2 regions of the Shewanella glacialimarina genome follow, and region 1 is predicted to be linked to the other one. Evidence: predicted binding sites of a transcription regulator. Region 1 holds the regulator's gene; the other holds the start of a gene.
The links. The regulator FliA, encoded in region 1, starts transcription of late flagellar genes. The targets are predictions, from matches to a motif close to CTAAAGNTNNNNNNNNNNNNGCCGATA.

Region 2: a site for FliA is predicted at 2,350-2,376, ahead of FJ709_RS06865 (flagellar protein MotY). Genes of this name have one in related genera too.

Annotation. Positions count from the first base shown of each region.
Region 1 covers NZ_CP041216.1:2,972,729-2,977,429, forward strand. The annotation lists gene FJ709_RS12915 (chemotaxis protein CheA) at 1-679, opposite strand, end outside; gene FJ709_RS12920 (protein phosphatase CheZ) at 695-1,432, opposite strand; gene cheY (chemotaxis response regulator CheY) at 1,446-1,829, opposite strand; gene FJ709_RS12930 (RNA polymerase sigma factor FliA) at 1,873-2,592, opposite strand; gene FJ709_RS12935 (MinD/ParA family protein) at 2,585-3,466, opposite strand; gene flhF (flagellar biosynthesis protein FlhF) at 3,471-4,701, opposite strand, start outside.
Region 2 covers NZ_CP041216.1:1,585,743-1,590,443, reverse strand. The annotation lists gene tolQ (protein TolQ) at 1-194, opposite strand, end outside; gene ybgC (tol-pal system-associated acyl-CoA thioesterase) at 184-585, opposite strand; gene FJ709_RS06865 (flagellar protein MotY) at 1,447-2,316, opposite strand; gene rnt (ribonuclease T) at 2,507-3,187, shown strand; gene FJ709_RS06855 (peroxiredoxin) at 3,282-3,887, opposite strand; gene FJ709_RS06850 (Na+/H+ antiporter family protein) at 4,245-4,701, shown strand, end outside.

The sequences.
Region 1 (4,701 bases):
CATCTAACAATGCTTCAAATTCGTCATCAGAAATTTCATCTGAGCCAACAGGAGCTGGAGCTGTTTGCTGAGGGGTTTTAGCCGTTGATGAAGTGGTTGCTACAGGACTATTACCTTGACCATGAAGCGCATCTAATAATGCTTCAAATTCGGACTCATTTATCTCGTCAATATTAGTATCAGCGCTAATATTGTCTTCAATGAATTCAGGTTGATTGAAAGGCTCGATTTCCTCTACTGACTCTTCAATCAGCTCTTCAATCTGTCCGCCCATTTCTGATGGCAAAGGCGCACCCGAACTGAGTAGCTTCAATTTATTAAGTAGTTCGACTTCAACAGGATCTTGTTCTTCGCCTTGCTGAGTTTGCGCAAACATAATGTTAATAGCATCAACTGCTTGCAAAATGATATCCATCAATTCTGCATTAACACTACGCTTGCCGGTTCTCAATAGGTCGAAGGTATTTTCCGCTTCATGGCAGACGTCTACCATAGGTTTTAAACTTAAAAAACCTGCTCCACCCTTTACAGTATGGAAACCGCGGAAAATAGCATTTAACAAATTACTGTCATCAGGATTATTTTCAAGCGCAACTAACTGCTCTTGAAGAAGCTCTAGAATCTCACCAGCCTCTACCAAAAAGTCCTGGAGTATCTCTTCATCAACATCAAATGACATTCAACTGACTCCTAATTAGAAACCCAGACTGGATAGCAAATCATCAACTTCATCTTGACCTGCGACCACGTCATCACGCAATTCTGCGTGCATAATTGGGCCCTCTGCCTCTATTTTATTCTCTTTTTTAACAGTTTCCGGTTGCGGCGTATAATCACCAAATACTGTCAACATAGAGACTAGATTATTTTCGACTTCGCGAACTAAGTCGATAACTCGACGGATCATTTGCCCTGTTAAGTCTTGAAAATCCTGCGCCATCAGTATTTCATTTAGTAATTGTCGTAAACGGGTTGTATCGTGTTCACTATGTGACATAAGCTGTTGAACATCATGACAAAGTTTTTTGAACTCACTCAACTCTATATCTCGACGCATTAACTTATCCCACATAGGGGTAACAGATTTTATATTGGTAATTATTGTATCGGCCAAAGGTAAACATTCTTCAACTGCATCCATGGTTTTATTTGCAGCTTGTTCTGTCATATCAATAACGTAATTTAATCTTTCTTTAGCATCCGGTATTTCAACCTTGGCTAATTCTGATAAACGGTTATCTACCTGAAAGTCTTGAAGCGCGCTATGAAGTTGACGAGTTAATTTCCCGACCTCTTCAAATAATTCACGCTGTATTGGTGTAGCGAGTTCTCTAACAACGTCGTCAGCTTGATCTTGCTCCCCCGCACTAAGCAGTTCGACAAGTTGCTGGGCCTGCTCGAGAGTAATTAACCCCGATATTATTGGCTGCATAACTTATCCTTGCTTAAGCGAGACGTTCAAAAATTTTATCTAATTTCTCTTTAAGGGTCGCTGCTGTAAAAGGTTTAACAACATATCCATTCACACCTGCTTGGGCTGCTGCAATAATTTGCTCACGCTTAGCTTCTGCCGTAACCATCAAAACAGGTAAATGTTTTAATGAATCATCGGCACGAATAGCCTTCAGCAAATCAATACCTTGCATACCAGGCATATTCCAATCTGTTACAACAAAGTCAAAATCACCTTTTTGCAACATAGGTAAGGCTGTTGATCCATCATCTGCTTCTTGGGTATTATTGAATCCCAAGTCTCGCAACAAGTTCTTTATGATACGTCGCATTGTTGAAAAGTCGTCAACAATAAGAATCTTCATATTCTTGTCCAAGGTTTCCTCCGGTGAGCTGACACTCTAGTGCTCTAATTAATAATTATTGTTGTGTCCAATGCTTGAGTTTGCCTTTTAATCTAAGCATAGCCTGACTTAATATCTGACTAACCCTAGATTCGCTTACTTCAAGAATTGCACCGATTTCTTTTAAGTTTAACGCTTCGTCATAGTACAGTGAAAGTACTAATGCATCTCTTTCTGGTAAGGTTTTAATTGCTTCCACCAGCGCTGATTTAAATTGCGTTTCAGCTAATGCTTCAAAATTATCATCTGGTATTCCATCATCTGTGACTAACACATCTTGCGAAATACCTAAATCTTCTATGCCTATGATTTTCCCAACAGAAACATCATTTAAAATATGATGGTACTCATTGAGCGACATATCAAGTTTTTCTGCAATTTCTGTGTCACGAGCGTCACGTCCCAACCCTTGTTCTAGCTCGTCAATAACCTGTGCAACCCGGCGATTATTTCGATGTACTGAACGAGGAACCCAATCACCACGGCGGATTTCATCAATCATAGCACCGCGTATCCGAATCCCTGCAAAGGTTTCAAACTTAGCCCCTTTGGTATCATCAAATTTTGATGACGCTTCAAGTAACCCTATCATGCCAGACTGTAACAAGTCGTCGAGTTGAACAGAAGCAGGTAATCGCGCCAACATATGATGTGCAATTCTTTTTACCAGCGGTGCATACTGTTCAACAACGGATGTTTTATTATCGAACTGAGTATACGCGGCGGCTTTATTCACTCACTCTATCCTCTTGTGTTTCTTTGCGTTGGACTAAACGTTCAACAAAAAACTCTAAGTGACCACCCGGCTGTTGTGGAACCGGCCAGCTCATAATTTTATTTGCCAGACCGTGGTAAGCTATGGCTGATGGCGACTTTGGATACGCTTCAACGACTAACTTTTGCTTACGCACAGACTTACGTAAATTTTCATCAAATGGCACAGTTGCAACTAACTCTAAAGCAACATCTAAAAACCGATCCGTTACTTTACTTAGTTTAGCAAACAATTCCATTCCTTCACGTAAACTGCGCACCATATTAGCCACAATTTTGAAATGAAATACACCATGTTCACGGCTTAATATTTTTATCAGTGCATAGGCATCTGTGATAGATGTCGGTTCATCGCATACCACAATCAATACATCTTGTGATGCCCTTGAGAAACTCAGTACCATATCTGAAATACCTGCCGCGGTATCGACAATTAATATATCAAATTGGGTGCGCATCTCACTGAAAGCACGAATTAATCCTGCATGTTGAGCCTGGGTTAATTCAACCATGGCTCTGCTTCCAGACGTTGCAGGAACAATACCAATACCTTTAGGGCCTCGAACAATGATATCGTCTAATTCGGCGTCGCCAGATAAAACATGAGATAAATTTTTCTCAGCACGAATTCCTAACATCACATCAACGTTAGCTAAACCAAGATCCGCATCTAATACTAAAACACGTTTACCCTTTTCGGCGAGTGCGACTGCAGTGTTTATAGAAACACTGGTTTTTCCTACCCCACCTTTTCCACCGGATACGGCAATTACTTTAACTTTTTCGTTATTTGGTTGATTCATCATACGTAAACCACTTGCTTGATCACGGGTCATATTCTTACTCGAATGCATAAGTCATTTCATTCGACCATGCGCTTGTGTCTTGTGAAATTGCTTGTTCTGTTTCATTTAACGCGGCTAAAGCTTGCTTAGCCAGAGCTAAAGTATCTGCTACTTTTATGTCTTCAGGAACACGTTGGCCATCAGTCACATAGCTTAATGGTAACTCATTTTGTATCAGAACGCTCAATGCACCTGCAATTGATACAGATTCATCTAATTTGGTTAAAATTACACCCGCTAATGGAATGCGTTTAAAATGATTAACCGCGTCTTGTAATACCCTGCGTTGCCCTGTTGCCGACATAACTAAATAGCTGCGAATTGGGATCCTACTGTTTGCTGTCAAATTATCAAGTTGTTGATAAAGACGCATATCACGTTGCCCCATACCCGCTGTATCTATCAGTACTAACTTACGACTTCTAAATTGGTACAAAATCTGTTCAAGCTCGGTCACATCATGTGCTTGCTTCACTGGACAGCCCATTATTTTGCCATAAGTTGCTAATTGCTCATAGGCACCAATACGATAATGATCCGTTGTAATAAGCGCAACTTGATCTGCACCATGTTGTGCAGCAAAACGTGCAGCAATTTTTGCCAGAGATGTCGTTTTGCCAACACCAGTTGGTCCAACAAAAGCCACAACGCCACCGCGTTTTACAATATCATCACCTTGGTTATCAAGTAAGTTAGCCAAACTTTGTGGTAATGAACGCACTAATTCTGCAGGATTATAGTGTTGACTCAAAGATGAAAGTTTAGCTGCAACGGGTGCTGAAAACTCTGCAGCAAGTAGCTTACTTTCAAGCATAGCACCCACGGGGTCTTTCCGCTTTTTTTGTTCAGTCATCAATGAAGATACTTGATGAGTCAGTAAGTTACGTAATGATGCCATTTCTTCACGAAGCGCATCCATTTCGGTCGAACTGACCTTATTATTTTTTGACTGCTTATCAAATCCAGCTTGTTGCTGATATTGGGGTTTAGCTGGCTTCGCCTCAGCTGTCACACCTTGTAATTGGCGCGCCCATTCAGGTAAATCAGAGTCATCTTTTTTAGGAGGAATTTGCTGACTTAAGCGGCTTTGTTGTTTCTCTAACAACGCTTGTAATGAATCTGCCGCTGGCGGTGGATTAATTTTTGTCTTTGCCTTGATTACAGAGTTAGATGCAAGTGATACGCGATCCTCACTTAGATCCATAAAGCCTGGAGTCGGTGCCGCC
Region 2 (4,701 bases), 1.4 Mb from region 1:
CGGTTTAAGTCGACACCGGACCAAAAGGTATCTTCAAAACGCGCGGATTTTACCCGTGCTGAATTCAGCATTGATCGGCGTTGAATGATCACCGCCCAAGATGCAATAGATAAACCTAACAAAGTAAACATAACTAGCTTTACCAACACACTGGCTTGTAAAAACAAACCAATAAAAGACATATCAGCGTGCACTCTTAAACTCCTGAACGATAAATTCTGGGATGGCTATGGGACGCATTTTTGATAAGGACACACAAGCGACTATCACCGTTGCCTCACAATAGCATTCACCTAGCTCATCAATTAAACGCTGTTGGAACACCAACGACGCTTTTTTTAATGACGATATAGAGGATTCAACTATAAAATCCTGTTCAAACTTTGCCGCGCGGCGAAAATCTAATTCTGCACGTTTAACAACAAAAGCAATGTCATCAGCCAATAATTTAGTTTGACTAACGCCCATTGATTTAAGCCATTCGGTGCGTGCTCTTTCAAAGAAGTTTAAGTAATTTGAATGATAAACAACGCCACCAGCATCGGTGTCTTCATAGTACACTGTTACAGGCCAATTAAACGTCATTTTAAGACTCGTTCTTTACTTACAAAATTTTGCATACTATACCGAGTAGCAAGGCAGTTGTGAATCATCTCACCCGCTGAAAACAGACTTTATTTCGAGCATAACAGTGTTAAATTGCATTATCTGGGGTTTAACCAACTTAGATGAAGATTTTTTAATGTTTTCTGGCCTTCAAACAACCCAAAAATTGAATCTTAATTAGATAAAATAAGTGCATTTGATGATACAGATTGCAGCTTAGTTAAATATTAATTTCAAAAAGCGCTACATCGCTATGCTTTGCCGGTCAAAAGTATAAAAAACGATTGTAGATTACAAAAAAACAACCCAATAAAAGCTTATTTTTTCAGGTAAACACTCACTTTACTAAAGCTATTAACATTTACGTTTAAAAAACAATTCAACTTATCCGAATATTTATTCACTCAAATGTGAATCATCTCAACAAAACCTACTGTTATGGTACTCAGAGGCCATTTTAAATTCAAAATCAGTACATCCTGCCATTACAAAATCTAATGCGAAAGAAGAATAAATCTATCTTGTGCATTTAGAGTAATAAATCTATTATGAACTTGTTTTCAGGACACATCGATTTGATGAGAAAACAATGAACTTCAAGTTAGTGTTTGTGAAACATTAACTTATTCCCAGTTCTTATGCTTGACTTCCTTCCTTAAATTTGTTGATTGCAAATTATTTAGCCCACTCGGTTTGAGTGGGTTTTTTTTGTCTAAAATTTACCTTCAAACACAAACAAAAAAGCCTGAACATGATTCAGGCTAATGCTACAGATTAATGGCTAAGGTTACTTTGAAACAAATTAAGGTCTGTGTATTTTCAAAGTAATAATTAACAGCACTATATAGGTTTAGTTATTCTAATCACGACTCTGCGGTTTGTTTGTCGCTCTGACGCTAAGTCATTACCAGCCACGTGACGTTTTTCACCATGCCCTTCTGTGGTGATACGGTCTTGTGAGATACCACTGGCAATTAATAAACTTTTAACTGAATCAGCACGTTTTTCTGACACTTTTTGGTTAATTGAGCGGCCGCCGTAGCTGTCGGTATAGGCATCAACCACCACTAACTCGATATTAGGATCGTATGATAAGTATTCTTGTACTTTTTTAAGCTGATAATTTGAAAAACGAGTTAACTCGGTTCCACCCTCTTGATAATTTAAAACCGTGAATGCAATGTCATCAAAACTGTATGGTAATAAATTAGCTAAGCATGAGCGAAACTCACGATACTTGCTGGCAAAGTTCACCGCTGAAATCCCCACTGCAACTTTACTTGATGCATCATACCAATCGGCATAATAAAACGTAGGCTGACGGCCCTGGCTTAATTCATTTAGCATAGCCCAGGCAGCTTTTTTAGGGACTTCACCGTTAAATTGTTTTTGATACTTTAATGCGATAATTTCTTTTGATGCATCACCTGGGCGCCAGGTCGGTGCTCGGCTGATTAATTTAGCATTGGTAACCGCGTCGGGCTTAGCCCACATATCAAGCGTAAAGAGTAAGTTAAGATCTTTTCCAGATTTACTGGAAAAAATAGCTTTGCCGTAATCTGGAATATCATGCTCTAGTCGACATTCAATAGGGGTATTTTCACCTACACGCCAGGCAGAGTTTTCAAGGGAGGCAACATAGTGACGTAAATCAGCACTTGCAGTAGCACTGATACACAAACTGGATACTAATATGATTTTTTGCCACATGGTGTCACCTGTCGATTTTATTACCTGTTAATATATCGGCGGCTAAATCCTTTTCTTAAGTTTAAATTAGCACTGAAACGAGCATATTAAGACAGTTTGGGTATAATGCACGGCCTATCTGTCACAATAAGCGCAGGCTGGTCTTTAATGGTGACAATAATATTCAGGTTTAATGGGGTAATAAAATTACATGAGTGACATCTGCAACAGCAATAAATTTAAATATCGATTTCGCGGTTATTTTCCTGTGGTGATTGATGTTGAAACAGCAGGATTTAATGCTAATACAGATGCATTGCTTGAAATCGCAGTTACCATGCTAAAAATGGATGATGACGGCTATATAAGCTTAGATAAAACCCTTCATTACCACATTGAGCCATTTGAAGGTGCAAACCTTGAACCCGCAGCATTAGCCTTCAATGGAATAGATCCTACCAACCCGCTTAGGGGAGCTGTTGATGAAAAGGCTGCCTTTTTAGAAATATTTAAAGAAGTTAAAAAAGCTCAAAAAGCGGTTGGCTGTCATCGCAGTATTGTTGTGGCACATAATGCCGCATTTGATCTTGGTTTTATTAATCAATGTATCGAGCGAAATAGTTTAAAGCGCTCACCGTTTCATCCCTTTGCCAGTTTTGACACAGCGTCCCTTGCCGGATTAGCTATTGGCCACACGGTATTAGCCAAAGCGTGTAAAATGGCTGGCATTGATTTTGATAATAAAGAAGCTCATTCAGCACTGTATGATACTGAACGTACCGCTGAACTTTTTTGTTATATCGTTAATCGCTGGAAAACCCTTGGCGGTTGGCCGTTAGCGACTTTAGATGACTCGGATGACGAGGCTGACAATAGTGATACCGACGACTGAACATAGCAGATGTGCGGTTTAGCTTAACTTTATTTAAGTTACAGAAACAAAAAAAGCTGCCTGGGCAGCTTTTTTGATATTCAACAAGCGAAGATTATAGCTTGTCAGAGTGATCTTTTAAGTATGAAGCAACACCATCAGTGCTCGCTGTCATGCCTTTATCACCTTTAGACCAACCTGCTGGACATACTTCACCGTGCTCTTCGTGGAATTGAAGTGCATCGATCATACGTAGCATTTCGTCAACGTTACGGCCTAATGGTAAATCGTTAACCACCTGGTGACGTACTTGACCTTCTTTGTCTACAAGGAATGAACCACGGAAAGCAACACCTGCTTCTGGATGTTCAACATCGTATGCTTTACAAATTTCATGCTTAACGTCAGCAACTAAAGTGTATTTAACTTGGCCGATACCACCTTTGTCTACTGGAGTGTTACGCCATGCGTTGTGAGTGAACTGTGAGTCAATAGACACACCAATAACTTCAACACCACGCTTAGTGAACTCTTCCATGCGGTGATCAAAAGCAATTAGCTCTGATGGACACACGAAAGTGAAATCTAAAGGATAGAAAAAGATAACCGTTGGCTTACCTTTAGTTGCCGAAGCAAGGTTAAAGTTGTCAACAATTTCGCCTGAACCTAATACTGCTGCTGCGGTAAAGTCTGGGGCTGGACGGCCTACTAATACGCTCATTTTATATCTCCATTAATGGCTTGTTAAAATTCTAAAAGAAGGTGCAATGTTCACCCTTCCACAATGTGCTATACCATACCTTTTATTTGCGCCCCCGATAAGAGGTTTCGAATGAATTTTGTTTTACCTGCTGAAAAACCCCTCATCACAGCCTTACTATTTTTAAGGTTTTAAAAACAAATAACTAAAAATGGCTTACAACAGATTACATTTTGGCCTCATTATTTAACATTGATGAACAAGGTAGGCATAGCATGCTCGTTATACACTAATAAAATAAAGGCTTTACTGGACAAGCAAAGTAAATAACGGCATAAATAAACGCCTTAATACTTATAATAAATAGAATTAAAAAATATGAATGCTGTGGTGATATCTGTTTGCTTGATGCTTGCATTGAGTTTTTTTCGAGTAAATGTGGTTATTGCGCTAACAATAAGCGCTTTAGTTGCCGGCCTTGTCGGTGGGCTTGATATACAACAAACAATTTCCGCTTTTAACGATGGTTTAGGTGGCGGTGCTCAAATCGCCTTAAGTTATGCCCTATTGGGTGCGTTTGCTGCGGCATTGTCACATTCTGGTTTAACTACATTAATTTCTAACAGTATTATTAAAAAATTGGGTAAAGAGCCTAATAGTAGTAATACCCAGGTTGTGCGATGGATGCTGTTGGTGACGATTCTGGCAATGGCTATTTCTTCGCAAAATATTTTGCCCATTCATATCGCCTTTATTCCTATTTTAATACCACCACTATTACATGTATTAACTGCATTAAAAATTGATCGCCGCCTTATTGCCTGTTTACTGACAT